DNA from 4 places in the Bacillus sp. PK6-013 genome. Region 4 is predicted to be linked to each of the others. Evidence: riboswitches for the same ligand, from Rfam matches in the RefSeq annotation. Region 4 holds a riboswitch; each other region holds the start of a gene.

Region 1 (7,658 bases), 1.8 Mb from region 4:
ACCACGACATTTTCAAGAACGGAACCGAAGCGGATCGCATTGTAAATCTGCGGTTCTTTTTCTTTGCTTAAGTTAATGCACTTGGCGTAGCAGCCTCCTTCAATGTTGAAAACGCCTGTGCTGGACCAGCCGTGTTCGTCGTCACCGATCAGCTTCCGTTTCGGATCGGCGGAAAGCGTCGTTTTTCCTGTGCCTGACAATCCGAAGAAGAGAGCTGTTCCGCCTTCCTCGCCAATGTTTGCCGAACAGTGCATCGGTAAAATGTTTTGTTCAGGAAGAAGATAATTCATAATAGAAAAAATCGATTTTTTCATCTCGCCGGCATATTCGGTGCCTCCGATTAAAATCGTACGCTTTTCAAACGACACGATGATAAATGTTTCAGATCTGGTCCCGTCAATGAGCGGATCGGCTTTGAAATGCGGAGCGGAAAGAATCGTAAACGGCTGTTCTTCAGGTTTTTTATCATGTTCTTCAGGTCTGATGAACAACTGTCTTGCAAACAGGTTGTGCCAGGCGAACTCGTTGACAACTGTAATCGGAAGCCGGTATTTTTCGTCTGCTCCTGCAAACCCTTCAAATACATACAATTCATCGCGTTCCTTTAAATAGCTGAGCACTTTTGTGTACAGCCGGTCAAAGGCGGATTCTGAAATCGGCTGGTTTACTGCGCCCCAATCGATTTTGTCCTTTGTGCTCGCTTCTTCCACAATGAATTTGTCTTTTGGCGAGCGGCCGGTGTATGTACCGGTTGTAGCCCGCACGGCTCCGGAAGATGTTAAGACTCCTTCTTTGCGTTCAAGGACTTTTTCAACCAAAAGGGGAACGGATAAGTTCAGCTGAACGTTTTCGCCCATTAATAACGTTTGTAAGTCAGTTGTTAAATCTACAGAATTCATAAAAAACCTTCCTTTGCGTGTTTTTTAATGTGTATAACATTAATGTAGAATTAGTATAACACATTTACTCTTATAGTCTATACCGTTTCTTCATTTTTCGTTCGGGTTTTTTCTCGAAAGACAAGTTTAAATTTATTGCGGCCGATATTGACATAACAAGCCATTTTAAGATAAGATATTTCATTGAGCGGATACTCTTATCCCGAGCTGGTGGAGGGACAGGCCCAATGAAACCCAGCAACCGGTTTCTCTTATTAATGGAAAAAAACAGTTTCTGAGACAACTACGGTGCTAACCTGATGCAAGGTGTTCAATACCTTGAGCGATAAGAGTGAAAGGCACGCAATACCAGACCCTTTCCTCAGCGAATAGGAAAAGGTTTTTTTATTGCATAAATTGAGATCCAAAAATTGCTAAAAAAACTGCCTTCAGGAGGAAGGTACTCGGCGTTTTTCACAGGACGTGAAAGGTTTTAGCCGAGTATCAAGCAGGAGGAAGGTACTGGGCGTTTTTCACAGGACGTGAAAGGTCTAGCCGGGCAGCCAGTCAGGAAAAATTCTATTAAGAGGAATTTTGACTTAGAATCTCGTCAAGAATAGCATATGGAAATTGTTTCAAAACGAGAGCGTATGAAGCCCGAGTATCGTCATATAATCAAGAGGGACGAGATCCGTATCATACTTAAGATCACGGCTGATCTTCATATACAGGAGGAAACATAAATGAGCAAAAACCGTCGGTTATTTACATCAGAGTCAGTTACGGAGGGACATCCGGACAAAATTTGCGACCAGATTTCGGATAGTATATTAGACGAAATTTTAAAGAAAGATCCGAATGCCCGCGTTGCCTGTGAAACATCTGTGACAACCGGATTGGTGCTGGTAAGCGGTGAAATCACGACGTCCACTTACGTCGATATTCCGAAAACAGTCCGCGAAACGATTAAAGAAATTGGCTACACACGTGCAAAATACGGTTTTGATGCCGAAACTTGCGCGGTCTTAACGTCTATAGATGAACAGTCGCCAGATATTGCAATGGGAGTCGACCAGGCGCTTGAAGCGCGTGAAGGAGCAATGAGCGACGCTGAAATTGAAGCGATCGGAGCCGGAGACCAAGGTTTAATGTTCGGTTTTGCCTGCAACGAAACAAAGGAACTTATGCCTCTGCCGATTTCGCTTGCTCATAAATTGTCTCGCCGTTTGACAGAAGTCCGCAAAGAGGAAATTCTGCCGTATCTTCGTCCGGACGGAAAGACACAGGTAACTGTTGAGTATGATGAGAACAACAAGCCGATTCGCATCGATACAATTGTCATTTCGACTCAGCATCACCCTGAGATTTCGCTTGAACAAATTCAGCGCAATCTGAAAGAGCATGTCATCAACCCGGTAGTGCCAAAAGAGCTGATCGATGAAAACACGAAGTACTTCATTAATCCTACGGGCCGTTTTGTTATCGGAGGACCGCAGGGGGATGCCGGTTTAACAGGACGCAAAATCATCGTTGACACCTATGGCGGATATGCCCGTCACGGCGGCGGAGCGTTTTCCGGTAAGGATGCGACAAAGGTTGATAGATCTGCAGCTTATGCTGCGAGATATGTAGCGAAAAATATCGTCGCCGCAGGCCTTGCTGATTCCTGTGAAGTGCAGCTTGCCTACGCGATCGGTGTCGCACAGCCGGTATCCATTTCAATCGATACATTCGGTACAGGCAAAGCCAGTGAAGAAACATTGATCGAAGTGGTTCGCAAAAACTTTGATCTAAGACCTGCCGGCATTATTAAAATGCTCGATCTTCGCCGTCCGATTTACAAACAAACGGCAGCTTACGGACATTTCGGCCGCCTCGACCTCGATCTGCCTTGGGAGCGCACAGACAAAGCAGATCAGCTGAAGAAAGATGCATTAGGAGAATAACAACCGCATAGCCGCTTTCATAAGCGGCTTTGTTTTTCGATGGCAAAAAGCGGGCGGATGTGAAACGTTTTTCTTTAAACACTTGTCTAATCAAGAAGCAGACTTTGATTTCTGCACGAAATTTAAAAAATCGGAGGCAATACTATGTGTGGATTTGTAGGGGTATTCAATCATCGCCCATCATCCGAGACAGCAGCCCAGGAAGAACTGATTAAACAAATGAATGAAATGATTGTACACCGCGGTCCGGACGATGATGGGTACTATCATGATGAGCATGTAGGCTTCGGATTTAGAAGGCTCAGCATCATCGATGTGGAAAACGGAGGACAGCCTCTGTCTTATGAAGATGATTCCTATTGGATTATTTTTAATGGAGAAATCTATAACTATATAGAACTGAAAGACGAACTTATTTCAAAAGGATACGAGTTCAAAACCGATTCAGATACGGAAGTTTTGCTTGCGACTTACCGCCACTACAAACAGGAAGCTGCTTCCAAGCTGCGCGGAATGTTTGCTTTTTTAATCTGGGATAAAAAAGAACAGCTCCTATACGGAGCGCGCGATCCGTTCGGCATTAAGCCGCTCTATTTTACGAAAACGGACGGCCATGTTTATTTTGCGTCAGAAAGAAAGAGCCTGATGGCTGTTGATGCCGATTTGGAATTGAATGAAAAAGCGCTTCAGCAGTATACGTCATTCCAATTTGTACCAGAGCCTGAGACGCTTGACAAAAAGGTGCAAAAAGTAGAACCGGGCCATCAGTTTACTGTCCGCCCGGGCGAGGATATTCAATTTAAAACATACTGGAAAGTTCAATTCAAGCCTGTTCAGACCGAAGAAGACAAGCTTGTTCAGGAAGTAAGAGACGCGATCTTTGATTCCGTAAAAGTCCATATGCGAAGCGATGTGCCTGTAGGTTCCTTCCTTTCCGGAGGCATCGACTCTTCTTTTATCGTGTCGGTGGCGAAGCAATTTCATCCCAACTTAAAAACGTTCTCTGTCGGCTTTGAACATGAAGGCTTCAGCGAAGTTGACGTTGCGAAAGAAACCGCTGATAGGGTCGGCGTGGAGAACTTCAGCGCGATCATTTCCCCTGAAGAATATATGAACGAGCTTCCAAAGATCGTCTGGCATCTGGATGATCCGTTGGCAGACCCTGCTGCAATTCCTTTGTATTTTGTCGCGAAGGAAGCGAAGAAGCAAGTTACGGTTGTTTTGTCCGGAGAAGGAGCAGATGAGCTGTTCGGCGGTTACAATATTTACCGGGAGCCGCTTTCATTAAAGCCGTTTGAACGAATTCCGTCCCCGCTGAAAAAGATGCTTCTGCACGTAGCTTCAGCGATGCCGGAAGGAATGAAAGGGAAAAGCTTTTTAATGAGGGGCTGTACACCTCTTGAAGAGAGATATATCGGCAACGCAAAGATTTTTGAAGAAGGCATGAAATCAAAACTTCTTCGCCAGTATGACAGCAACCTCTCTTACTGTGACGTGACAAAGCCATATTTTGAAGAAAGCAAGTCCTACAGCGAAATTAACAAAATGCAGTATGTCGATATCCACACATGGATGCGCGGTGACATTTTGCTGAAGGCCGACAAAATGACGATGGCCAATTCACTGGAACTCCGCGTTCCGTTTTTGGACAAAGTCGTATTTGAAGCGGCTTCCAAAATTCCGGAAGAGCTGAAAACGAAAAACGGCACGACAAAATATCTGCTTAGAAAAGCGGCGGAAGGCATCGTTCCAGATCATGTCTTAAACCGCAAAAAGCTAGGGTTCCCTGTGCCGATCCGCCACTGGCTGAAAAACGAAATGCATGACTGGGCCGTGAACATCATTAAAGAGAGCGAGACAGACGCATATATCCATAAAGATTACGTGCTTCAGCTTCTTGAAGACCACTGCGCCAACAAAGCGGATAACAGCCGCAAAATCTGGACGGTTCTCATCTTTATGATCTGGCACAGCATTTTCGTTGAAAAGCGCTTTGTACCGGAAGAACTGAACCATCAGCCAAAAGAAGTCATTATCGTTTAAGTCAAAAAAGAAGGTTTTCGTTAATCGAAAACCTTCTTTTTTTATGCCGGTTTTTCAGCTGATAAATCTGCTAGCACACGTTCACATTCGGAGAAGAGATTGTCAAAAATCACTTCCCACGACTGGGTAAGGGCATAGCTTCTCGCATCGTATGACATCCGTTTTTTTAACGGCACATTGGAGAGGACGCGCAATATATTTTCGGTGAATGCATCCGGATTTCCAGGTTCGGAAAGAAAACCGTTTCTTCCGTTTTGTATAAAGTCTTTCAGGCCGCCGGAATCTGCCCCGATAACAGGCGTCCCGCAGGCGAGCGCTTCAAGCGCGGAATTTCCGAAGGTTTCCGTCGGAGAAGGAAAGACGAACAAATCTGAGCTTGCATAAATGCTTGCCAGCTCTTCTCCTTTGACATAGCCGGCAAAAGTCATATTGAGGGGAGCCCGCTTCTCAAGCTCTTTTTTTAACGGGCCGTCTCCCGCGATCAGCCAGTGGACGCCATCTTTCAAATTGGGGTGACTTGCGATCTTGAGCAGCGTCTCCAAATCTTTCTCAGGTGCAAGCCTTCCGACATAGCTGAGGATATAGGTTTCCTTTATGCCGTATCGCTTGCGGATGTGTTCGGTTTGATGCGCCGGACTGAACAGCGAGCAGTCCACGCCGCGCTTCCAGATGGAGAGGTTCCTGAATTGTTTGGCTTTGAGCTGCATAAACGTTTCGCGCGAAGGGACAAAAATTCTTCGAAAATCTTTATGAAACCAGTGCATATATTTCCATAATAGTTTGGAAAACATTTGAAGATCATAATATGAAAGGTACTGGTCAAAATCGGTATGGTAAGAGCCTACGACAGGGATGTTCCATTTCTTCGCAAGCTTGAGCCCTGCTAGGCCGATATTAAAAGGAGTCGCGATGTGAATGAGATCGGGATTGAATTCGCGGAGTTCTGATTTCATTTTGATGAGATTAGGAAGAGCGATTCTGCACTCGGGGTATAAGAAGAACGGCATGCTCGTAAAACGGCGGATGCGGCTCGAAAATTGTGTTTCATGCGTGCTTTCCGGCGCAAATACTTTATAGGACATCCCGTTTTTTTCAAGATAATCCGTATACCTTTTCAGCGTTCTGGCGCATCCGTTCACATCCGGTGTAAAAGTGTCCGTAAATATCGCAATTTTCATCGTTTCCCCTCCTGTTTGTGATGTGAAAAATCAGTGACGCTTTGGAAGAAACGGCCGGCTTAGAAGACCAGCGCCGACAAAGTTCCGACTGATATCCCGAGGGCCGTGCCTGCCAGAACATCCGAAGGATAATGAAGACCGAGATAAATTCTGGAGAGTCCCACACTGATGCCTACCGGAATTAATAAAAGCGCGAGTATCGGAAAGAATATCATTAGCGGTGTAATGATGGAAAATGCCGCGGTCGTATGGCCGGATGGAAAAGAATGATCCTTGAGCGGATTTTGCAAAACCTGTGTTTCCTTTAGCGTTAAATACGGCCGCTTTCTTGGATACAGCTTTTTGATCAGCATGACTTGAAGGTGGCTGACCAAAAGTGCAATGGCGCTGGCGATCCCCGCTGTACGAACACTTCCGGATCCGAACAGCAAGAGAGACAGGCAAGCGGAAATCGTGCAGAATGCCCCTCCCAGATGTGTTGAGGAACGAAAGTAACGGTTTAGTGCTTTTTGGTGAAATAAGCTGTTCATACCGAGGAAGACCCGGCATTCAAAGTTGTAGATGCCGACCATCAGTTTATTCAAATGTCATAACCCCCTTTACATGAATGGCTGCTTCATGTTTATTGTAAAAAATGAATGTTTAGCAAATGATAAGTATTTGTAAAGATTTCGGAAAAGAAAAAAGCCGCAGACGCGTGCGGCCGAAAAGGTTATTGCTTAAATTATCGGTGAAAAAATGGTAAAGTTGTAGCAAAGCTAATCTTTTTTTTGCAAGGATTTGTAGTATTGTCCTTTTTCAATATATTCTTTGCGAATTCTTTCCATTTCCTGTTTATCCTTGTCAGTTAACGGGCGGATGACTTTAGCGGGCCTGCCGAATGCGAGGTGCCCGGCCGGGATCTTTTTGCCAGGCGGGACAAGACTGCCTGCCCCGATAAAAGCGCCTTCCCCGACTTCCGCTTCGTCAAGAATAACCGACCCCATTCCGATAAGGGCATGCTTTCGTATCACGGAGCTGTGCAGTGTAACCTGATGGCCTACCGTCACACCGTCTTCAATCACAAGAGGGCGCTCAGGGCTTTGGTGCAGGCAGGAAAGGTCTTGAATGTTCACGCCTTTTCCGATCCTGACCGGGGCGACATCGCCGCGGATAACCGAAGAGAACCAGATGCTTGATTGCTCTCCGATTGTTACATCTCCGGTGATGACCGCGTTGTCGGCGATAAACGCCGTTTCATGAATAACGGGTTCCGTTTTTTTATAAGGGTAGATCATAGGTTTCATCCTTTCATTTATAAAATTGTGTGAGGTGGTCAGCATGTGGTGCATGGAAGCGGAAAGACCTGTTGCTTCAATCGTCATCATTCACGGTGCATGTGAGCATCACGGGCGGTATAAATGGCTGTCCGAAATGTGGCGTTCATCCGGGTTTAATGTCGTCATGGGGGATTTGCCCGGACAGGGAACTTCGACAAGAGAAAGAGGACATATACGCTCGTTTCAAGAATATATTGATGAAGTGGACAAATGGGTCGCCAGGGCGAAAGCATTTGAACTGCCTGTATTTATGCTCGGGCACAGCATGGGCGGCCTGATCGCGATCGAGTGGTT
Region 2 (7,658 bases), 330 kb from region 4:
TCAGCGAATTACGGCTATTCCTTCTTTAAAATGGTTGAACAAGATTGGGGAGACGGACCGCGCCTCGATATGACTGCAGGCATCGACTGGCTTATCGATCAAAAGCTTGCGGACCGCGAAAAACTTTTTTTAATGGGGGGCAGCTACGGAGGGTATATGTCGCTATTGCTTCACGGAAGGCATCCAGAGTATTTCCGCGCCGTCGTCGATATATGCGGAGTCAGCAATCTGTTTTCGTTTGTCGAATCCGTACCGGATTTCTGGCAGCCGATGATGGAAAAATGGGTCGGCAAGCCTGAGCGGGATTATGAAAAACTGAAAGCCGATTCTCCTGTTACATACCTGGAGAATATGACTCAGCCGATGCTGATCATCCAAGGCGCAAACGATCCCCGCGTCGTAAAGGAAGAGTCCGATCAGGTCGTCGATCGGTTAAAAGCAAGGGGGCGGAATATTGAGTATCTTGTTTTGGAAAATGAAGGGCACGGTTTTTCTAAAACAGAAAATAAAATAAAAGCCTACCATAAAATTTTCGAATTTTTCGAAAGTAACCGCTTATATCTCGCGGCACAACTTGAAGAATAAAACCGATCAGGACTGGGGATGGTATACGTAAAAAGGAGGTTGACCCTTTGTTTAGAAGAAGATCAGGCATCCATCCCGCTGTATTGGTTTTAGGATCAGCTGCATTGACCGCGGCTTTTTCTCCCGAAATCCGCAAAAGATTGACAGGCATGTTCGCGAAGGGCATGGGAGGTCGACAGCAAGGTAACGGCCGAAACCAGATGATGATGAATCCGGCTGACATGATCAAACAGGCTTTCAATTCCGGAGGACAGTCACAGGAACATCGCCAGTCAGGCCATACGGCAAACGACCAGCATCAATCAAGCCATATGACTGCCCCGGTTAATGTCATGAACGATCAGACTGCAAACCAGACGATGTTCGATAACGACCAAAGCTATTCATAAAAAACGGCCCGCACGAGCAATCAAGCTGTGCGGGCCGTTCTTCTTTTACACTTCTGCTTCAATGATATTAGTACGGTCTTGGTACGTGTCTTTTTCAAGTTCATTTGTTGCTTTGCTTGTGACAAGTCCTGACGTCATGCTGCCGCTGACATTAAGAGCCGTACGCCCCATGTCGATGAGCGGCTCAACCGAAATCAGCAGTCCAGCAAGCGCTACGGGCATATTTAACGCCGAAAGGACGAGAAGCGCTGCAAATGTCGCACCTCCGCCGACGCCTGCCACTCCGAAAGAGCTGATCGCAACAACAGCGATAACCGTGAACAAAAATGACGGCTCAAGCGGATTTTGTCCGACCGTCGGCGCAATCATGATCGCGAGCATTGCAGGGTAAATTCCGGCACATCCGTTTTGTCCGATGGACAGTCCGAAGGATCCGGCAAAGTTTGCAATGCCTTCGGGAACACCGAGGCTGCGCTGTGTTTTAATGTTCAGCGGCAAAGCGCCTGCGCTTGATCTAGATGTAAACGCGAATACAAGGACCGGAAACGCCTTTTTCAAGTATGTGACAGGATTTAAACCGCTGAATGTAATGAGCAGCAGGTGAATGATGAACATGACGATCAGCGCCACATATGAAGCGATGACAAATTTGCCGAGCTTGGCAATGCTGTCGAGATCGCTCGTTGCAATCGTTTTTGTCATGATCGCCAATACACCGTAAGGCGTCAGCCTCAGAATCAACGTCACTACACGCATAATGATCGCATACACGGCATCAACCATCTTTTTGAAAAGCTCAGCTTGTTCAGGCTGTTTTCGATTGACCCCGAGATACGCGATTCCAAGGAAAGCCGCAAAAATAACAACGGCGATCGTTGATGTCGGTCTTGCTCCCGTAAAATCTAAAAACGGATTCCCCGGAAGAAGCTCGACAATTTGCTGTGGAAGTGTTTTGGCTTCCATGTCCTGCGATTTCTGTTCGAGTTCCGCCCCTCTCATTGACTCTGCCTGGCCTTGATCCACATGGACAGCCTGCAGGTCGAAAGCAAGTGCGGACGCGATTCCCACCGCAGCAGCGACAGCTGTCGTCGCGATCAAGAGGCCGATGATCAATCCGCTGATTTTTCCGATATTGTGCGTCAGTTTAAGCTTTGTAAAAGCACCCAAAATCGAGATGAATACAAGCGGCATAACGATCATCTGCAAAAGCTTCACATAGCCGCCGCCTGCAATATTAAACCAATCAGATGTCTGCGTAATCGTTTCTGAAGACGAACCATATATAAAATGCAAAGCGAATCCAAAAACAATGCCGATTCCCAGAGCGGTAAATACCCGCTTAGAAAAAGAAACATGTTTTTTTTGCATCATATAAAGGAGCGCCATCAGGCCGAGCATGACGATAATATTAATAACAACAAATAATGTCATGGTAACAAAAGCACCCCCAGAATTTTTTACATTTAAAAACTATAGTACAACAAACCTGATTGGTCAAGTAGGAATTATCGATGTATTTCAATATATGACCCGGGAATCAATTGCGCGACTGACATTTTATTCGCCGATGTCTTTCAGTGGAACAAAAGTCGGCAGCTGTGCACCGTCAAACTCTTTTTTGATCAATTCAGCGGTATCGTCTGATTGGTACAGCTCAACGATCTTTTTCAAATCTTCACGGTCCCGGTCTTCTGTTCTGGCCGCAATAATGTTGATGTACGGTGTCGCTGTTTCGTCTTCCAGTTTAATCGAATCTTTGACAGGATGGAAGCCGGCGTCAACCGCTATGCCGTTGTTGATAACAGATGCAGCGACGTCGGGAAGCACGCGCGGCGTTTGCTCTGCGGCCACCGTTGTGATTTTGAGTTTTTTAGGATTTTCTTTAATCGCATCAAGCGTTCCGTTTCCGTCAAATCCGTCCTTTAATTGAAGCAGGCCGGCGGACTCCAACAGGAGCAAGGCTCTGCCCATGTTCGTCGCTTCGCTCGGAACAGCGATTTCCGCGCCGTTTGGTATATCGTCAGGCGAATCATACTTCTCGGAATAAATGCCCATCGGAGCGATGATCGTTGTGCCGATCGGCGATAGTTCAAGATTGCGTTCCTTTTTGAATGCATTAAAGTAAGATATCGTCTGAAATGCATTGGCGTCAATGTCACCGCCCGCCAAAGCCTGGTTCGGCTGAACATAATCAGAATATTTGACGATTTCAAGCTTTAAGCCTTCTTTCTCGGCTTTTTTCTTCACAAAGTCCCAGATTCTTGTATCCGTTCCGCTGATGCCGATTTTAATGGTTTTCGCATCAGAGTCTGCCGCACATCCCGCGATCATTCCCGCAAGCAGCAGTAAAATGATAACAAATGTGAACTTTTTCATCATAGCTGTCTCCCTCTCTGTTTATCTTCTTCTCAATTTTTTGGACAGAACGTTTCCGGATGTCTGCAATCCCTGCACAACGATGACGAGAATTGCAACCGTGATGATCATCGTCAGCGTGTCAAACCTTTGGTAGCCGTATGTGATCGCCAAATCCCCAAGACCGCCGGCGCCTATCGCACCAGCCATCGCCGACGCTCCGACCAATCCGACCGTTGCCACCGTAAAACTCAGCACAAGCGAACCGAGCGCTTCCGGAATCAGAAACCGGAAGATGATCTGCCGCGGAGTCGCTCCCATTGCTTCAGCGGCTTCAATGACTCCCGGATCGACTTCAAGCAGAGAGTTCTCGACGAGCCTTGCGATGTAAGGCCCCGCATAAAAAGTCAGGGGAACAATCGCTGCCGATGTGCCGATGGACGTCCCCACAATCAGCCTTGTCACCGGAATTAAAGCAACCATCAAGATGATAAACGGAACGGACCGGAAAATGTTAATGATCATATTGACAACCGTAAAAACTGCCGGATTTTCAAGCAGATGCCCCTTCCTTGTGACAACCAGCAAAATGCCGAGCGGAATGCCGATCACGCTTGAAAATAAAAGCGAGAAAACCGTCATTTGAATCGTCTGAACCAGTGCGTCAATGATTTGGTCATATGTAACAAGCATGCTTATACCTCCCTGATGCGAATGTTTTCTCTGCGGATATATTCGAGCGCCCGCCCGATTTCACCGTCTTCCCCCTGCAGTTCAACCGTCATACTGCCAAACGGAATTCCCTGAAGCTCTGTAATCGTTCCGTGCAGAATGTTGACTTCTACGTCAAACCGCTTTGCCACTTGCGAAAGAAATGGCTTCCCGGAAGATTCGCCGACAAATTGAAGCTGGTAGAGATGCTTCACATTTAATTTTTGAATCGATTCAGGTATCTCGTGGTCGATGGCTGATTTGACAAAGCTTTTGGCCGTTTCGGTTTCCGGCGCGGAAAACACGTCAAACACGCTGCCTGATTCAATGATCCTTCCTTTTTCAATGACCGCGACTTTGTCGCAGATTTCTTTTGCCACATTCATTTCATGAGTGATCAACAAAATCGTGATGTTATATTGTTCGTTGACGCGCTTCAGCAGCTTCAAAATATCGCCGGTCGTCTGCGGGTCAAGCGCGGATGTCGCTTCATCACAGAGCAGAACCTCCGGATTTGTCGCCAGCGCCCGGGCAATGCCGACGCGCTGCTTTTGGCCGCCCGACAGCTGATCCGGATAATCGCGGGCTTTATCCTCAAGTCCGACAAAATGGAGCAGTTCCGTCACTTTTTGCTTGATTTCGGCTTTCGGTGTTTTGACAAGCGCGAGCGGCTCAGCGACATTAGCGAAAATCGTCTTTGAATTTAACAGGTTAAAATGCTGAAATACCATGCCGATCTTCCTTTTAACAGCTCGAATCTCAGCTTTCGACAGAGACATTAAGTCTCTTCCGCCGACGAATACCTTTCCGGCCGTCGGTTTTTCAAGGAAGTTCACACAGCGGATCAGCGTGCTTTTCCCTGCGCCGCTGAATCCGATGACGCCGTATATTTCCCCTTTATCTACATGAAGGTCGATTCCATTGAGCGCATGAACCTTCTGTCCGCCGCTTTCATAGACCTTTTCAACGCCTTCAAATGTAATCATGATGATCTTCCTCCTCTTTTTGGCTAACAAAAAAGGCTCCCTCTTAAAAAATAAGAAGAAGCCTTAGACGACACGAAGTAAATAGAGTGGTCCGCTCTCTTCTTATCTTCCAAGCCCGTACGGCTTGTTGGATGTGGCACAGTATTCTGCTGTATGCAGAACCCGCTGCCGAGGCTTCATAGGGCCAATTCCCTCCGCCTCTCTAAATAAGAAGTGTTGATGCATGAAGTTTTACCTAACTTTACAGCTTCTTCGAAATGTTGTCAATCAGAATTGTGAAAATTTCAAAAACCCGCTTTTTAATGCTTTATTTTTCGCCCTGATTATTAAATTTCACTTTTTTTAAAAAAATTGTGTTTAGCAGTTGTAATTTCGCTTAAACACTGGTAAAGTAAAGGTAATTATTTTTGTTCGAACTATCTTTAAGAAGAAAGTTTTGTAAGAGTTTTCGTCTTGGAAGTTTGTTTTAGAGCAAGAATAGTGAATTTAAGCGTTATCGCTTTAGGAGGAAATTTCATGCTAGAAGGTAAAGTAAAATGGTTTAACTCTGAAAAAGGTTTCGGATTCATCGAAGTTGAAGGACAAGACGATGTATTCGTTCATTTCTCTGCTATTCAAGGCGAAGGCTTCAAAACTTTGGAAGAAGGCCAATCTGTATCTTTCGAAATCGTTGAAGGAAACCGCGGACCACAAGCTGCTAACGTAACAAAAGCGTAAGCTGTGAACCGCTGATCTTCATACAGGACTGCTGACCGAATGTCAGCAGTCTTTTTATATTTAAAAAAAGCCTGACGCCCGGAAAACCGGCGTCAGGCTTTTTTTGCGAAAACCGCTTATGAAGCGATGTCTCTTTTTGTGAATGCACCAAAGGCGAGCACATGAAAAACGATAAAATAGACAGCCAGCACCACAATCGAGAATCCCAGCGTCATGTCTGAAACAAGCGGAGATCCGTCAAAGTATTGAGTGAGATCAGTGTTGGCAAATAAGATGTATTTCACCCAATCAAATTTCGTTGCGAGCAAGTTTGTCACCGTTCCGCCCATTGCCAAAAGGAAAATTGAAATACCTACGGCAAGCGAGCTGTTTCTGAAAACAGCTGAAATCATAAAGGCCATTGTCGCCATCATCAAAAGCGATATTGAATTCAGCAAATAGCTGCCGGCCAAGTGCAGCAGCAGGCTTTTTTCTTCAACGGTTCCATCGGCGTACGCCAAGTGAACCTGGCTGCCGTCGCCTGCCCCGAATAAAGCAAGGCCTGTGATACCCGCGCTTGCGAACAGAATGAAAAGCAAAGCCAATGCAAAAAGCAGAACTGTAAAATATTTTGCCAGCAAGATTTTAAAGCGGCTGATCGGCCTGATGACAAGCAGCTTCACCGTTCCCCAGTTGAATTCATTCGCAACGATTCCCGCAGCCACCGTGATCACAAACAGACCGAGGAGAGGAATGTTGCCGCTCGCGTCGCTGATGAACGACAGGGCCGAATAGTCCCCGTCTTCCGGCAAATCGTGCTTGATTCGATACTCATTAATGGCGGTCGACCGTTCATAGCTTTTTTCAAGTGCCGGATTATTGACCCCTTTAAGTTGTTCTTTCATATCTTTATTTTCCTGCATCAATTCTTTTTTCCAGTCCGGGTTTTGGTCTGTCTCTCCGATCGTCTTTGTGAGAACGCCCAGCCCGATGGCAGATAACAGCAAAATCGCAATCATGACATATGTGCCTTTTCGATTAAAAATTTTGATCCATTCATTTACGATGAGATTAAACATGCTGAGCTTCCTCCTTCTCTGCGGTGATTTCCAGGAACCGGTCTTCCAGCGATTTGTTCACAGCCTTCACTTCATATAGGCGGACACCGTTGTCTGACAAGTGTTTGATCAAATCAGGCACTTCATCCTTTTGAAGGCTGAGCTCTATCCCGCCTTCCGCTTCGTCAACCTTCATCTTTTTGAAGGCAGCCGCTTCCCGCATCAGAGCCTGATTGTCATCCGCTTGAATATAATAGCGCTTCTTTTCATCCCGAGCGGGTCCGTGCACATGCTGAATATCCCGGAGCTTTCCGTTCTGGATAATGGCGATCCTGTCGCACATCAGCTCCATTTCTGAAAGCAGGTGGCTTGAAACGATGACCGCCATACCTCTTTCTCTCGTCAGCTTTCTTAAATGATCGCGAATTTCCCGGATACCGGCCGGATCAAGCCCGTTCGTCGGCTCATCGAGAATCAAGAGCTTCGGATCGTGCAAAAGGCTTTGGGCCAGGCCAAGCCTTTGTCTCATTCCTAAAGAATACGTTTTGACCTTATCGTTGATCCTGTTTTTCAATCCGACAAGCTCGACGATTTCGTCAATTTTCTGTTTCGTCACGCCTTTCGTCATGCGCGCGTATTGCTGAAGGTTTTGATAGCCCGTTAAAAATTTATACAGTTCCGGATTTTCAACGATCGCTCCGATATGCCGCGCGGCCTTTTCAAAATTTTCTTTTACGCTGACGCCGCACACGGCGATTTCACCGGCGGTGATGTTCATATGCCCGACAATCATCCGGATCGTCGTCGTTTTTCCGGCGCCGTTCGGACCTAGGAAGCCGAATATTTCGCCTGCCCGCACGTCAAAGCTCAAGCCGTCG
Region 3 (7,658 bases), 1.8 Mb from region 4:
CCGCAGATAAAACAAGCAAAATAGAAGCAACCATTCCGACAAGAATATCTTCAAAAAATCCAAGGTAAATGAATCGTTTCGTTGTTCTCGGTTTCTCGAGGCGCCCTCTTTTTTTAACGTGCCCGAGAACCCCCATAATCCCTCCAATCAAACAAGCAACCAAAACTTGATGCAGCATCTTCATCACCTTCCTAAAGCCCTTAGTTTAGTCAAGCGACTTCAGGCCATCGAGCAGCCCCCCTAGACCCCTTGCGATGATATTCGATACTACCATACAGAAAATGTGTTCTGTCTGAGAAGAAAAAAAGCTTGTTTCTTCCATTATATGTGAAGATTTGGTTGATAATCTTGATTCCTTCGATTCATTTTCATATAATTACAATTACCTATTTTTTCTATACCACTTATGCATCTGATTGAGCGGAGAGCTGCTTTTCCTTCCTGTCGTATAAAAACGCCGTTCCTATTGCGAACAGCAGCAATACGAGCAGAACCGCAAGCAAAAGCTGCATATTGAAATAATCAACCAGCATTCCGCCAAAAAGCGGCCCGATCATTCTTCCGCCGGTCGCCATACTGTTGACAAACCCTTGATAAAACCCTTCTTTTCCCCTCGGAGCGAGACGGTTGGCGATTGTCGGCACAGCCGGCCATACAAGCATTTCGCCAATGGTCAGCACAACCATCGCGGCAAGAAACGCCGGAAACCGTTCAGCGCCAAACAAAATTCCGTATGCCATCATAAAAATGACAAATCCGATCACGATTTGGTTTTTCAGCGATTCGGCAAACCGTTTCACAAAAAAACCGATCAGCGGCTGACCGAAAACAATGAGCGCCCCGTTCACTGTCCAAAGTACGCTGTACTGCCCAAGAGATATCCCCAGCTCCTGGGTGTGTGAAGCGATGGTCGAGGACCATTGCGAATAAGCGACCCAGCCGAGCAGGTAGCCCGTACATATAACCAAAAGCGCGGAGAATCTAGATTTCCCGCTGACTGAATCGGCATGATCCAAAACAGAAGACTGCATGGCTTTTTCAGACCGAATGCGTCTAAATCCGAAAATCGCAATCATGAAAAAGACGGCATATAGCATCGCATTCGCCAGAAAAACATACGTAAATGAAAAAGACGCGACAATTCCGCCGAGCGCTGAACCAACTGCCACCCCTGCATTTTGCGCCACGTATACAGCATTGAACGGCTTTCTGCCGCCTTCCGGCCAAACCGAGCCGGCCATTGCATAGCATGCCGGAAACACGATCCCTGATCCAAAACCGGCCAGTGTTAAGAAAAGAATGTATTGGAACCACTCGTGAAAAAAGACGAGGCCTGAAAGGCTCGCAAACGTGATCACAATTCCAAGTACGACGGTTTTAAATCCGCCGATTTTATCGAATAGATATCCCCCGAACAGGTTGCCCAGCACATTTGCCCCTGAGTTCAGCATCAGCACAAATCCGGCCGCTGTCAGCGACTTTCCCAAATGCTGATGGATATAGATGGTATTCAGCGGCCATAAAAAAGATGCCCCTGTGACATTGATAAACATTCCGATGACCAATAGCCATAATGTGCGCGGCATAGCGTTTCCTTCTTTCTCTTTAGCATTTCCTCTAGATTCTATTCGTTTTGCCCATTTTTTTCAATTGACACGATTTCGATTTTCAACATAAAAAACCCCCTTTTTAAAGGGGGAATTTTTTTATGATTGCGTCATCCATTTTGGCTTTCCGAAACCGGCGAATTCCCGATCGATCGCATCTTCGAAAGCTTTGGATTTTACCGCTTCTTTGAGATCTTTGGCGAATGGCTTGTCTTTGTTTTTTTCATCCACTACCACTTGATTGCGGTAGCGGTCAGGCATGTTCTCAAGCGCCAGCGCGTCCTGCAACTTCATATTAGCGGAGAGAGCGAAATTACCCGGGACAGCCGCGATATCCAGGTCATCGACCGCTCTTGGAAGATTGGCAGATTCAAGCTGTTTAAATGTCAGCTTTTTCGGATTTTCCGCAATATCCCGCACAGAGGCTTTCAATGTGTCGACATCGCTTTTCAGCCGAATCAGCCCCTGATCCTGGAGCGTTAAAAATGCCCTGGCGGCATTGGCCGGATCGTTTGGAACAGCCACTTCCGCCCCGTTTTTGACATCGTTCAAGTCGTTATATTTGGCAGAATAGAGACCCATCGGAGCGGTCGGCACAGAAATGAGTGCAGCAAGATGTTTATTGTTTTCTTGATTGTATGATTTCATAAAAACCTCATGTTGAAACAAATTGGCGTCGAGTTCGCCTTCGCTTAACGCCGTGTTCGGCTGTACATAGTCGGTGAATTCGACCACTTCAACTTTGTAGCCTTTTTTCTCAAGTTCAGGCTGAATCGCTTTTTTGACCATATCGTAATACGGTCCTGCAGTAGCGCCTATTTTGATCGTTTTACCATCGCTTTCGGCATTGTTTCCGCATGCGGTCAGAAGCGCCATGCTCAAGGCCAGTCCCAGCACGGAAGTCCATTTTAATATCTTGTTCATGTATATCTCCTCCTCCAAAATAAAAAAAACTCTTTCAGCGCCTGAAAGAGTTGTTCAACTTATCTTTCAGAATGCGCCTGACATTCTGCTGGATTTAGCACCTTGCTCTGCTGCAGGTTGCTGAGATTTCGCCGGGCCAGTCCCTCCATCTCTCTTTATAAGCTGCATATTCAGTTTTTTAAATGATTTCTTTATTTTAAGTTTGAATATTTAGATTTGCAAGAAGTTTTTTGGTATAAACATTTTTTTCTTTTTAAGCTAAAATATAGTTATCAAACACGAAAGGAGACGAATCATGGAATCTATCATGCTGATCGGGTTTTTATCCTTTATTTTTTCCATCTGCTACCTTGTATTTCATTTGATCAGAAGAATCTTTTCTCCAGGCAAAAGGTTTTCCAGAAAACTCTTTTATCCTTGTTTTGCAGGCGGACTTCTCCTCCTGATCATCTCTGCGCCTTATTACAGTGAGGAAACATATGCCGTCGATGAGACAAAAACAGAGGACCTGACAACCGAGCTTCAGGAACTGAAAACTGAACACAGCGCTGTACAAAAGGAGCAAACCGCATTAAAGCAGCAGCTCAATCAAGCAAACGAAAAACTGAAGGCAGCCAAAACGGAGAATGACACATTAAAAAAAGAAAACGAAAAACTGACAAAAGAAAAAGACTCGCTTACGAAAAAAACAAAATCGCTGTCAGAAAAACTGGCTAAGGCTGAAGAAAAAAGCGGCAGTACCGAAGCCACTGTAAAAGAAAAGAACGCCACCGCTCAGGCCGGAACGTCACACAGCGCGCCCTCCCCTAAGAAAAACAGCGGTGAAAGCAAACAAGAGTGCAAAATCAAAGGAAGCGTCAACCATATTTATCATACACCAGGAAGTACATATTATGACCGCACGAAAAACGTCGCCCGCTGGTTCTGCACAGAACAGGAGGCGCGTGATGCGGGGTACAGACCTCCGAAACGTTAAAAAAGCCGGCATACCGCCGGCTTTTTTCTTAAAGCTCTCTTCTTAATGCTGTCAGCACGTTCGTTCTTGTCGCTTTAATGGCCGGGTTCAGGCCTGAAAGAATGGCGACGCCTGCACTGATCAAGGTCGCGATAAGGACAAGACTGACCGGAATGTACGAGAAGGTGATGCTGAAGTCTGCCGCACTCGCTCCTCCTTCTGAAACCGATGATAAAATAGGTGGTATAATCTTGTTCACTAAAAAGCTGACACCGTATGAAATGATAACACCTAAAACAGATCCTAAGATGCCGATATAGGCGCTTTCCAGCAGGAACATTTTCCGGATCACGTTCGGGCTCGCCCCGATCGCTTTCATAATGCCGATCTCCTGCGTCCGCTCTGTAACCGCCATTGTCATCGTGTTGAAAATGCCGATCGCTGAAATCAAAACGGCAATGACTCCGACAAAGATCAGACCGATTTTAAAAGCCATGAAAAAAAGATTGATGCTTTCGAGTTTTTTCGTTATTGAATCGACGTAGTAGCCTTCATCCTCCAAATCTGTTGTCAGCTGTCCGACATGTTCAAAATTATCCGCGTAAACCGAAAGCTTTTTTTCGATCGTGCCGTTGTCTTTGTCCGCCTTCAGAAATCCGGTGATGTCTTTTTGCATGTCGTTGCTGACATAGACTGTTGAATCGCTTGCCCATTCATAAGAAGGTTTTTTCGTCACTCCGACAACTTTCAGATCATATGTTTTCGCTTTCCCTTCTTCTCCTGTTTTTTCATCCATTTTTGAGATCTTTAATTCAATTGTTTTGCCGAGAATATCTTCTGCGTATCCTTTTGGTTCTTTTACTTCCTCAGCATTATTTTCCATCTGTTTTTCATAATCTTGGGCTTCTTTTTTCGTCCAGAGATTCTTCCCAAAATGGTAGCCGACGACGATTTCATTCGGTGTTTTCGCTACGCGGCCGCGATCGAGTTTGATATTGGCTTTTTGTTCAGCGGCCATGTCAGTAATCGTGATATTCGACATTTGATTGTTTGTCCTGTTGCCCAACTTTGCTTCAGCAGGTGCGAACACCTGCGTGCGCTCGATAATCGCGGACACATCTTTGCGATTTTCGAATTCTTTCAAGTCTTTCTTTTGAACTTTCTGATCGCTTTGCCCTTCTTTTCCGACAACATTTATCTCAGTCACGATTTGCTCTTTCATCAGCTGTTCAGTCAGCGATTTTTGCAGGCCGAACCCGACCGATGCGAGCACGATTAAGAATGCGCAGGCCACCGTTGTTGCGAGAATGGTCATGAATACACGCAGGCGGTTTTTCTTCATATTTCTTCTAATGAACTTCAACTGATCCTTAAACTTCAACAGTCTCTTCCCCTTTCTCTAACACGCCGTCAGATAACTGAAATTTCGTTTTGGCGATCGATGCCACCTCGTCATCGTGCGTGATGATGACGAATGTAATACCGCGCTCCCTGTTCAGCTGCCGAATGAATTCGAGGATTTCTTGTTCTGTTTCGGAGTCCAGGCTTCCGGTCGGCTCGTCGGCTAAAATGATTGACGGATTCAAAATCAAAGCGCGGGCGATGCTGACGCGCTGCTGCTGTCCGCCTGAAAGCTCATTCGGATAGTGTCCAGCGTGGTTTTCAAGGCCGACGCGGTGAAGCATCTCATTGACGCGCTGCTTCCGCTCAGACGGATGAACACCTTTTAAAGTCAGAGGCAGTTCGATGTTTTCGTAAGTCGTCAAGCTCGGAATCAGCTGAAAACTTTGAAAGATGAAGCCGAAATGTTCAAGCCTGAATGCCGCCCATTCTTTTTCGCTGTACTTTGTGACATCCGTACCGTCAATGACGATCTTACCTTTTGTCGGGGCGATATAGCCGGAAATCAAGTTCAACAGCGTCGATTTTCCGGAACCGCTCCGTCCGACAATGCAGGCGATTTCGCCTTTTTCAACGGTAAGCGAGACATCCTTTAACACTTTAATTTCATTTTCCCTCCCCTTTTTACCGACTTTAAATGAGTGGTGAATATGCTCTACACTGATCATTTGTAAATCTCCTCTCCATTATGGATTACAGCTGTTTTATTTTTTTGAAAATCAAGAAGTAACTGATTAAGAATCCGACTGCCGAACCGATCAACATACCGAAGATATAGCTGAACAGGCTAGAAGAAGTGGCTGCGCCGAATCCCCAGATGCCAAATAAAATCACGAGAATTTGAATCGGGCGATCCATTTTTCTCCAGAGAAAAAAATGTCCGTTCCGTTCAAGCTGCTGTTTGATAAAGCAAAAATAGCCGATTATATAAAACAAGATCCCCATGACCAGCGGAATCAACAGCGTAAAGGCCAAGCCGCCGTTATGGACGCCGAAACCGTCGAGGTACACAATCGGCGTTATATAATTTAAAAAATATGAATCCTGAGAAAATAAAGCAGAATTAACCCCAAAGAAACTCATGATAATCTGCAAGTTTGCCATCGGAAGGCCGATCAGCAAATAAGGCAGAATCGACGTTGAAAAAGCAACAATCATCTGGGCCAGCGGATTGCCGGTCATCGCGCCCGCCGCCATGACAAGCGAGTAGACCATAAAGCAGAATATGACCGATCCGATAAAATACTCGTGAAAGTTGACGACGTCAACCTTATACAAAACAACTAAGGCATAAGATAACAAGTAAGATAATAGCTGGGCTGTTAAAAGAATTGTAATACCCAAGAAATATTTCGTATTGAAAATGATGCCTCGCCTATAAGGGAGCCCGAGTGTGAAATCAAGCGTTCCTCTGCTCCGTTCAAACCCGATCTGGCTGAGTGCAAGCGCGACTCCGCCAATCCAGAACATTCTCATGACCCCGCTTATCTCATAATCTTTATATAAAACGCACTCTATATCGGGAAATTTTTTCTGTTCCGCAAGACATCCTTGATACTGAAAATAATCATTTAAAATCGAAAACGGTTCACTCAGCATCACCGCTGCAAACACAACTAAAAAAATCCAGAAATGCTGTTTCCACTCTTTATATAAAAGTCCGCGGTCTACCATCTTCGCTTACCTCCATACTTCGCGATGAATACTTCCTCAAGACTGACCGGAAGCTCGTTCCAAACTTTCGGAGACAAACTTTTTAGAAATTGTTTGCTCACATCGTCTGCTTTCGGAATCAACACCGTATAAAACACGCCGGTGTGATCCAAAACAGGGATTTCCCTTTCCCTGATTTTCAAATTGACATCTTCTTCAAATGCCATTTGGATTTTAATAAAATCGCCTTTCAGTTCATCAAGATCCATGATGTTCGACAATGTATTGTCTTCGAGAAAACCGATTCGGTTGCACATTCTTTCAATATCCTCAAGCCGGTGGGATGTGATGAGAATCGTCGTGTTGTTTTCAGCCACTTCATCGACCATCAGCTGGAGAACATCTTGTCTTGTGACGGCATCAATGCCGTCTGTCGGCTCATCAAGCAGGATGACCGCCGGCCGGATCGCAAATGACAAAATCAGCGACATTTGCTTTTTCAATCCTGTAGACAATTCCCTGTACTTTTTTGTTTCGGGAATATCGTAGCGGTTCATTAATTCATTCGCATATGTAACATCAAAGTCAGGATAAATGTTACGCAAAATATTGACGAGCTGTTTGTAATTGTATTTTTCGAAATAGGTGTTTTGAACGGGCATATAGACAATATTGCGCTTGACGAGCGGATGGTCCTTCACCTTGACGCTGCCGAAGTAGATGTCTCCGTCATCAGGCAGCAGGATTTGCTGAATCAGGCGGAGAAGCGTTGTTTTCCCTGAGCCGTTTCTGCCGAGCAGTCCGAAAATCTCTCCTTCCTCAAGCTTAAAGGAGATGTTTTTGAGTATTTGTTTTCCCTCAATTGTTTTTGACACAGATTTGAGCTCAATCATTCACTTCGCCTCCTCTCACTTCTTCGGCGATTTCCGCCATCCACTCCTGCAGCTTTTTAGTGTCGATCCCAGCGTAATGCGCATCGATGATCAGCTGCTTTAACTGCTCTTTAATCATCGCAATCTTCCCTTCATCAAGCGTAACTTTCGCGTTTTCTGAAATATACGTTCCTCTCCCCCTCAACGTTTCAATAATTCCTTCCCGTTCAAGTTCTTTATAGGCTT
Region 4 (7,658 bases):
GCGTTTCTCAAATTTTTCGAGAATCTTTTCTGTATCTAATGAATTTCCTACGCCAAGCTGAATGTTTGCATTCTCCTCAAAACCGTCTTGTTCTTCACCGTCAAAACGGTAAAGCTTTTGCAGCAGCCGCCAAAATGTCGCAACCTCTTCGGCAGTAAACTGCTGAAACAAGTCAGCCAAGAAATAGACGGACCTTTCGGAACAATCCACCAGCGCTTTCTTTCCTTCAGCGGTCATTTCAATATTAATAGAGCGTTTGTCTTTTTGATTTGGCACTGATTTAACATAACCTTTTTTGATCAGACCTGTCATCAGCTTGTTGGCGGTCTGTTTGGTTGTGCCAAGCTTTTTGGAGATATTCGTAAGCGTGGCAGTTTCAGTCGGCAAATGCGCGATGGCGATGAGTGCCATGTGTTGCCTCGAAGTTAATATTTCCATGTATTCGTCACCTCGGGTTTGCACCTTATTGACAACTGAAAACAATGTCGCATAGCTTTGCTGCATCAAATGTAATTCGTTGATTAAGCTGTTGGTATCCATTTGTTCTCTCCTTTGAATATAGTCAACATGCTGACGAATATACAATACTCTTACTCGTTAATTTTGTCAACATGGTGACTATTTTTTCGTGATTGATCAATTGGACATTCCGTTTTACACTATTTAATTATCTGATAATTAAAAATATAGGATGAGAATAGGGGGAATATAATGAATTCTTCACTCATTTCAGCGGATGATGCATGGATGCTTTGGGGGTTTATTGCGGTGTGGGCGGCGGTGAGTATTTATTTGGAGCAGCGGTATCGCTGGGCTGCGGCAGTATCGGGGGCTGTACTGGCGCTGGGCGGATCAATGCTGTTTACGAATGCGGGGATTCTTCCGGCCGAGTCGCCCGTCTATGATGCGGTGTGGTCCTATGTTGTTCCGCTTGCGATACCTTTGCTGCTTTTTCAAATCAATGTGCGGAAGATCCTGAAAGAAAGCGGCAGGCTTTTGATGATCTTTTGCATCAGCGCCCTGGGCACTGCTGCCGGAAGCGTGATTGCTTTTTTTCTGTTTAAGCAGCAGATTCCGCACCTTGACCAAATCGGCGGGATGATCAGTGCCTCTTATATCGGCGGAGGCGTGAATTTTGCGGCGATGGCCGCGAAGTTCTCAACTCCCGGTGAATATGTATCATCGACGGTGGTTGCGGATAATTTTATGATGGCTCTTCTTTTTTTCATTTTAATGGGGATACCGGCGCTTAAATGGTTTCAAAAGCGCTTTGGCGTTCCTGAAGAGACGGCCGGCAGCAAAAATCAGGCGGAAGCCTATTGGAAAAGAAAAGAGATGTCCTTGCAGGACATTGCTTTAAACATCGGAACCGCCTTCGCGATCGTTGCTGTGTCTGTAAAAACAGCGGCCTTTTTCAAAGAGCGTTTTTCTTCTGACGGCGGGTTTCAGTTTCTTGCCTTTATCTTGGGTGACCAGTTCCTGCTGCTGACGACGCTGACAATTTTGCTGACAATCGCCTTTCCCCGCTATTTTGAACGGCTGCGCGGCACACAGGAAATCGGGACTTATTTGATTTACTTATTCTTTGTGGTGATCGGCATTCCGGCAGACTTGCGGATCATTCTCATGAACGCACCGCTCCTTTTGGCATTTGTGTTTGTGGTTGCCATGTCCAACCTGCTCGTAACGCTTGCCGCAGGAAAGCTGTTGCGTTTTCGGCTCGAGGAAATTCTCTTGGCCTGCAACGCATCTGTCGGCGGTCCGACAACAGCGGCGGCGATGGCGATCGCCAAAGGCTGGCAGAGCCTCGTCGCTCCGGTTATGCTGGTCGGGACGTTCGGATATCTGATCGGCAATTATGTCGGCACCCTCTTGGGCACATGGTTTTCTACCCTGGTTTAAACGCAAAAAAAGCCGCAGATTCCCTGAAGAGTCTGCGGCTTCTTTTATGATCGGGCGAACGCTCCGGATACGGCTTCCAATGCACGGGCAAAATCGGCCTGCAAATCATCGGCATGTTCCACACCGACGCTCAGCCGCAGAAGGCCGTCGGTAATCCCCCGTTTTTCCCGCTCTTCTTTCGGCATAGCGGCGTGTGACATTTTTGCCGGATAGGAAAGGATCGACTCCACAGCGCCGAGACTGACGGCAAAGACCGGAAGAGAGACGCGTTCCACAATCTTTTTCACGGCTTCTGCATTCTCCAGCTCGAACGAAAGGACGGCGCCGGCGCCATATGACTGGTGCCTGTGAACTGACGCACCCGGATGCGAAGACAGTCCCGGATAATACACTTGTTTGACGGCCGGATGCTTTTCAAAAAATTCAGCGAGCTGCTGAGCTGTTCGAGATGCTTTTTCAAGCCGGACCTGCAGTGTTTTCAGCCCTCTCAGCACAAGCCAGCAGTCTTGGACGCCGAGAACAGCGCCGAACGAATTTTGCAGCTTATAAAGTTCTTCCCCGAGCTTTTTGTCTTTCACAACGGCAAGTCCTGATAATACGTCGCTGTGTCCGCTTAAAAACTTCGTCGCGCTGTGTAGCACAACATCGACGCCGAGCTCGAGCGGCCGCTGCAGCGCCGGGGTCATAAACGTGTTGTCAAGAAACGTCAGACAGCCGTGCGCCTTGGCAAGCTTGACGACGCCTCTGATATCCGTAATGCCGAGCGTCGGATTTGACGGTGTTTCAAGGTAGATGACTTTTGTATTTTCCTTTATGTTTAAAGCAATTTCATTTAAATCCGTCATATCGACGAAAGTATGTTCAATCCCGAAGCGGCTCAGCACTTCCGTAATCATCCGGTAAGTGCCGCCGTACACATCTTTTGTGACAAGCACGTGATCGCCCTTTGACAAAAGCAGAAAGGCGGTGGAAATCGCGGCCATTCCGGATGAAAAAGCAAATCCCCTCGTCCCTCCCTCAAGCTCGGCTATCGTGTCTTCAAGCGACGTTCTTGTCGGTGTTCCTGACCGGCTGTAGTCATATTCGCCGAATTTGTCAAAAGAACCTTGATGAAAGGTTGAGGCGTGCTGGATCGGCACGCTGACGGCTCCGGTTGCTCCGTCCGTTTTATTTTGGTTATGAACAAGCCTTGTTTCAAGCGTCCAGTTTTCATGACTCATGCGGAACCGCCTCCCCTTTTACTTTTTCCAGCGCAGCTTTTAGATCCTGCTTTAAATCGGAGACGTGTTCGATTCCGACTGAAAAGCGCAGAAGTCTGTTGCAGACGCCGTTTGCAATTCGGATGTCTTCCGGGATATCCATATGGGTCTGTGTCGCCGGATAGGTGATGAAGCTTTCGACTCCGCCGAGGCTTTCGGCGAAACAGATCGTCTTGAGATTTTTCAGCAACGGATTAACCCATTCTTCTTTTTGAACGCGGAATGACAGCATGCCGCCTTTTCCCGGATAAAGAACATCGGCAATTTCCTCCTGCTCTTCCAAAAAGGCCGCAAGTTCCCGCGCGTTTTCCTGATGCTGTCTCATCCTGAGAGCGAGCGTCTTCATCCCTCTCATTAAGAGCCATGAATCGAACGGCGATAAAACCGCGCCGATGGCGTTTTGGTGCTGGAACATTTCCTCAGACAGCTCTTCGCCTTTTGCAACGACAAGCCCCGCCAAAAGATCGTTATGACCGCCCAAATACTTCGTCGCGCTGTGAATGACAAGATCAGCGCCGAGCTCAGTCGGCTTTTGCAGAACCGGTGTATAGAACGTATTGTCAACAATGAGCAGCAAGTCGTGCTCTTTAGCGATTTGCGCGATTTTTTGAATATCAGCTTCCTGCATGAGCGGATTTGTCGGCGTTTCTACAAACAGTGCCTTTGTATTGTTCGTGATTTTCGACTTGATACAGTCTTCGTCTGAAAAATCGTCGTAGAAAAAGCGAAGTCCGTATTTCTTCCATTCGTTTTCAAAAAGGCGGTACGTTCCCCCATATAAATCGGACGAAACGATGAGCTCATCCCCGCTTTGAAACAGAGCCATGATCGTCTGAATGGCAGCCATACCGGAACTGAACGCAAAGCCGCGCGTTCCCCCTTCGAGTTTCGCGATTGCATCTTCAACAAGCTGTCTTGTCGGATTTTTTGTGCGAATGTAATCAAACCCTGTGGATTCCCCGATCCCTTTGTGCCTGTACGCAGAAGAGAAATAAACGGGAGGATTGACAGTTCCCGTTATTTCATCACTGCGGTTGCCGATTTGCGCCAGCGTTGTTTGTACATGTTCAGTCATATGACACCATCCTTTTAAAAATAAAAAACCCCTTCTTCATAAGAAGAAGGGGGATTATGCGCTTCTTCTTATCTTCCAAGCATCTGCTTGCTGGATTTAGCACCTTGGTACACTGACATCGTCAGTGCAGACCGGTTGCTGAGGTTTCAAAGGGCCAGTCCCTCCACCTCTCGTGATAAGAATCTCTTCAATTTTCTGATTGTTCTTTACTTTAACCTAAGTCAAGACATTTTTCAAGGGTCATTTTTAAATCTTTCCTCATATTGAACATGGTATGATGAAACCAAACGACGGAACCGGAGGAATCAGATGCCAAAAACAGAGCGATTAATCGAATTGATGATGACCGTTCATACAAAACGAAAATTTACGGCCGGGGAGCTCGCAGCAGAATTCGGGGTTTCCTACCGCACGATTCTCCGCGATCTGGACGAGCTGAGCGCGCTCGGCGTCCCGATCTATTCTGAAACAGGCGCGAACGGAGGCTATTATTTGCTGAATGAACCTGTGCTTCCGCCGCTCTTTTTTACACAATCAGAGGCGGCGGCTATGTTTTTCGCGTATCAATCTCTGCAGTTTTTCGGATCGCTTCCCTTTGATGCGGAAACGCGGATGGTTTTAAAAAAGTTCTACCGCCACCTTCCCGTGGAAACACAGGAGCGGATTGATGCGATGAAAGACAGAATCGTGTTCTGGAATCCGCATCGTCCAAAAGCCGCCGAACATTTAGAAACGCTTCTTGATGCAGCCATCAATCAATCCGTTTTGACGGTCGTTTATGACGGAACAGACGATTGCGCGGAGAGATCCATCCAGCCCATCGGCTTGTTCAGCTGGAACGGCTTCTGGTACTGTCCGGCCTATTGCTTTAAAAGGCAGGCGTTCAGACTGTTCCGCGCCGACCGCATCCTTCGGGCGGAAAAAGCGGCCAGCCCGCTGGCCCGCCAGCTTCCCTATCCATCGGTTCTCAGCTGGATCAAACATTCGGAGAGCGAGTGCCCTGAACCGGTGCGGCTGCAAGCGGAACTGACACGCAGAGGAGCCAGGCGGGCTGCGGCTGATGTGGACTTATTCAAGATCCTCACCATGCGGGATGACGGAACGGGGGCGATCGATGCAAACCTCCCCAGACCAGAACTTGAGTATTTCGGGGAACTTTTGTGGAACCTCGGCACTGAGGCAACTGTCAAAGAACCCGCAGAAATCAAGCTTCAGCTGAAACGGAAGGCTGCTGACATTTTAGCAAGGTACGACTGACTTTTTTTAAGAATCGTGACAAAGCCTGTCAGGATTAGGTGATACTTTTAGAATAAAGCAAAATGTAAAGGATGAAGCAAATGAAGCAAGTTCAAGCCCTGCGGAGCGATTTGTTCCACGAGATGGAGACGGGCATCCGCTCCACGTGTCATCTTCTGAAAAAAGTGAAGGAATCTGACTGGTCTTACCGGCCCGCCGACCGCATGCGAAGCCTGAAAGAACTGGCAAGCCATCTGACGGCCATCCCAGAAGCCGACATGGCTATCATGCAGGAAAAGGAAGAGGCCGCCATCTCCCGAATTGAAAAGAAGTATAGTGCATTGCAGTCGGCTGACCAAATGGCTGAAGCTATGCAGAAAGGATTCGCCGCTTTTCAAACGTATATGACTTCCCTCTCCGACGAGGAATTTTTGACGAAAAAAACAAAGCCGTTTTACCTTGATGAAGGGATGACCCAAAGCCGCTGGCTGACGGAAACGCTCACCCACGTCTTCCATCACAGGGCCCAGCTGTTTAATTATTTAAAACAGCTCGGCTATGACGTCAACATGTTCGATCTGTATCTTTAAAAGGTGTTCATATGAAGCTGCCTCTGACAAAAAAAGAACGGTCAAACTTAAGGACAGCCAAGGTAAAAATAAAAAACACGGCATATATGGATCTGTCCGTCCTTGCACATACGCTCGGTTCGTCTTTGGAGCGCGCCGCATACATCAAGGCGCTCGCCCAGTTTCAAACCGCTCCTTCCATCGGGCCGAAAATGGCGCAGTGCGCCGTTGACCTGGGCTACTATTCCCTTGGCGACATCAAGCATGAATCAGGTGCGGATTTGATCATCCGCCTCGAAAAACTGAAAGGCTACTGGGAAGATCCTTGTGCAGAAGATGCGCTGCGATGCATCGTCCATTACGCCAACGATCCCGAAAGCGCTAAAAGCTGGTGGGATTTCACAGAGGAAAGAAAAATGTACCGCGAACGCTGCGGATACCCTCCGGATAGACCGTCAACGCCCTGGTACGAAAAAAAACGGACATAAAAAATCACGGCTGCCGAACAGTTCGGCAGCCCTTTTCGCTTCTTTCACAAGAGAATTTCGTGTTAAAATGAATGGAAACGTTCACAAACATTATTTCTGGAGGAATTCATCTTGGCTATGAAAACAGGAGTCATTCAGGAGAAGAAGCTTTTTTCGGAAGAGCTCGGCGAGGAAATGGAGCTTCTCGTCTATTTGCCGTCATCCTTCTCGCCGCTTTACAAATATCATGTGATCATCGCACAGGATGGACATGACTATTTCCGCCTCGGGCGCATCAGCAGACAGGTGGAAGAACTGCTGGCGAACGGCGAAATCGAAAGAAGCATCATCATCGGCATTCCGTACAAAAACGTACAGGAAAGAAGGCTTACATACCATCCGGAAGGGTCAAAATTCGAAGCGTATAAACGTTTTTTGGCAAATGAACTCGTCCCTTTCGCCGACAGTGAGTACCCGACATACCAAGTCGGATCAGGCAGGACGCTGATCGGGGATTCGCTCGGAGGAACGGTTTCCCTCATGACGGCGCTTGACTATCCGAATATGTTCGGAAACGTCATTATGCAGTCACCTTATGTCGACCGCCATGTTCTCGATAAAGTGAAACAGTCCGATTCCCTGCAGCTTATTTCAATTTGCCACCAAATCGGAGAGAAAGAAACCGCCGTCAAAACGACTGATGATCAAATTTTGGATTTCACCGGTCCAAATGAGCAATTAAAAGAATTGCTTGAAGAAAAGCAGACAAACTACGATTTCAAAGCTTTCGACGGGGATCACAAGTGGACATACTGGCAGCCGCTCATCACCCCCGCTTTAAAAAAAATGCTGTAGCTCTCTGTATATCGGCCCATCTTTGATATACTAAACCATATCAATTGTTTAAGGAGGGAACAAAATGAAATACGGTATTGTGCTATTTCCATCAAAAAAACTTCAGGACATTGCAAATTCCTACCGAAAACGCTATGACCCGAATTACGCTTTAATTCCGCCCCACCTTACATTAAGAACACCTTTTGAAGTGTCCGAAGACGAGATCGCGAGCGTCGTAGGACACCTGAGGGAACTTTCAAAAGAGCTGAAACCGGTCACGCTGAAGATTACAAAATTCAGTTCCTTTGCCCCT

What was found. Region 4 has a riboswitch for S-adenosylmethionine ahead of M1E03_RS14905 (methionine biosynthesis PLP-dependent protein). Riboswitches for the same ligand answer to the same signal wherever they lie in the genome.
Region 1: it holds a riboswitch for S-adenosylmethionine, as region 4 does, so the genes downstream of both, metK (methionine adenosyltransferase) here and M1E03_RS14905 (methionine biosynthesis PLP-dependent protein) in region 4, are expected to answer to the same signal.
Region 2: it holds a riboswitch for S-adenosylmethionine, as region 4 does, so the genes downstream of both, M1E03_RS16560 (methionine ABC transporter ATP-binding protein) here and M1E03_RS14905 (methionine biosynthesis PLP-dependent protein) in region 4, are expected to answer to the same signal.
Region 3: it holds a riboswitch for S-adenosylmethionine, as region 4 does, so the genes downstream of both, M1E03_RS05685 (MetQ/NlpA family ABC transporter substrate-binding protein) here and M1E03_RS14905 (methionine biosynthesis PLP-dependent protein) in region 4, are expected to answer to the same signal.

The regions. Positions count from the first base shown of each region.
Region 1 covers NZ_CP096417.1:1,097,136-1,104,793, forward strand. The annotation lists gene pckA (phosphoenolpyruvate carboxykinase (ATP)) at 1-899, opposite strand, end outside; SAM riboswitch class I at 1,094-1,231, shown strand; gene metK (methionine adenosyltransferase) at 1,622-2,824, shown strand; gene asnB (asparagine synthase (glutamine-hydrolyzing)) at 2,969-4,867, shown strand; gene M1E03_RS05605 (glycosyltransferase family 4 protein) at 4,909-6,045, opposite strand; gene M1E03_RS05610 (phosphatase PAP2 family protein) at 6,105-6,629, opposite strand; gene M1E03_RS05615 (gamma carbonic anhydrase) at 6,804-7,322, opposite strand; gene M1E03_RS05620 (alpha/beta hydrolase) at 7,366-7,658, shown strand, end outside.
Region 2 covers NZ_CP096417.1:3,268,081-3,275,738, forward strand. The annotation lists gene M1E03_RS16535 (alpha/beta hydrolase family protein) at 31-585, shown strand; gene M1E03_RS16540 (hypothetical protein) at 633-974, shown strand; gene M1E03_RS16545 (L-cystine transporter) at 1,020-2,405, opposite strand; gene M1E03_RS16550 (MetQ/NlpA family ABC transporter substrate-binding protein) at 2,532-3,350, opposite strand; gene M1E03_RS16555 (methionine ABC transporter permease) at 3,372-4,022, opposite strand; gene M1E03_RS16560 (methionine ABC transporter ATP-binding protein) at 4,025-5,026, opposite strand; SAM riboswitch class I at 5,126-5,239, opposite strand; gene cspB (cold shock-like protein CspB) at 5,543-5,743, shown strand; gene M1E03_RS16570 (ABC transporter permease) at 5,860-6,801, opposite strand; gene M1E03_RS16575 (ABC transporter ATP-binding protein) at 6,794-7,658, opposite strand, start outside.
Region 3 covers NZ_CP096417.1:1,110,263-1,117,920, reverse strand. The annotation lists gene M1E03_RS05695 (DUF4257 domain-containing protein) at 1-184, opposite strand, end outside; gene M1E03_RS05690 (MDR family MFS transporter) at 405-1,586, opposite strand; gene M1E03_RS05685 (MetQ/NlpA family ABC transporter substrate-binding protein) at 1,707-2,531, opposite strand; SAM riboswitch class I at 2,588-2,695, opposite strand; gene M1E03_RS05680 (sunset domain-containing protein) at 2,827-3,507, shown strand; gene M1E03_RS05675 (ABC transporter permease) at 3,536-4,867, opposite strand; gene M1E03_RS05670 (ABC transporter ATP-binding protein) at 4,857-5,555, opposite strand; gene M1E03_RS05665 (ABC transporter permease subunit) at 5,581-6,561, opposite strand; gene M1E03_RS05660 (ATP-binding cassette domain-containing protein) at 6,555-7,433, opposite strand; gene M1E03_RS05655 (GntR family transcriptional regulator) at 7,426-7,658, opposite strand, start outside.
Region 4 covers NZ_CP096417.1:2,941,087-2,948,744, forward strand. The annotation lists gene M1E03_RS14890 (MarR family winged helix-turn-helix transcriptional regulator) at 1-540, opposite strand, end outside; gene M1E03_RS14895 (DUF819 family protein) at 712-1,902, shown strand; gene metC (cystathionine beta-lyase) at 1,947-3,122, opposite strand; gene M1E03_RS14905 (methionine biosynthesis PLP-dependent protein) at 3,112-4,236, opposite strand; SAM riboswitch class I at 4,302-4,418, opposite strand; gene M1E03_RS14910 (helix-turn-helix transcriptional regulator) at 4,546-5,493, shown strand; gene M1E03_RS14915 (DinB family protein) at 5,574-6,062, shown strand; gene M1E03_RS14920 (helix-hairpin-helix domain-containing protein) at 6,074-6,529, shown strand; gene M1E03_RS14925 (esterase family protein) at 6,641-7,363, shown strand; gene M1E03_RS14930 (YjcG family protein) at 7,428-7,658, shown strand, end outside.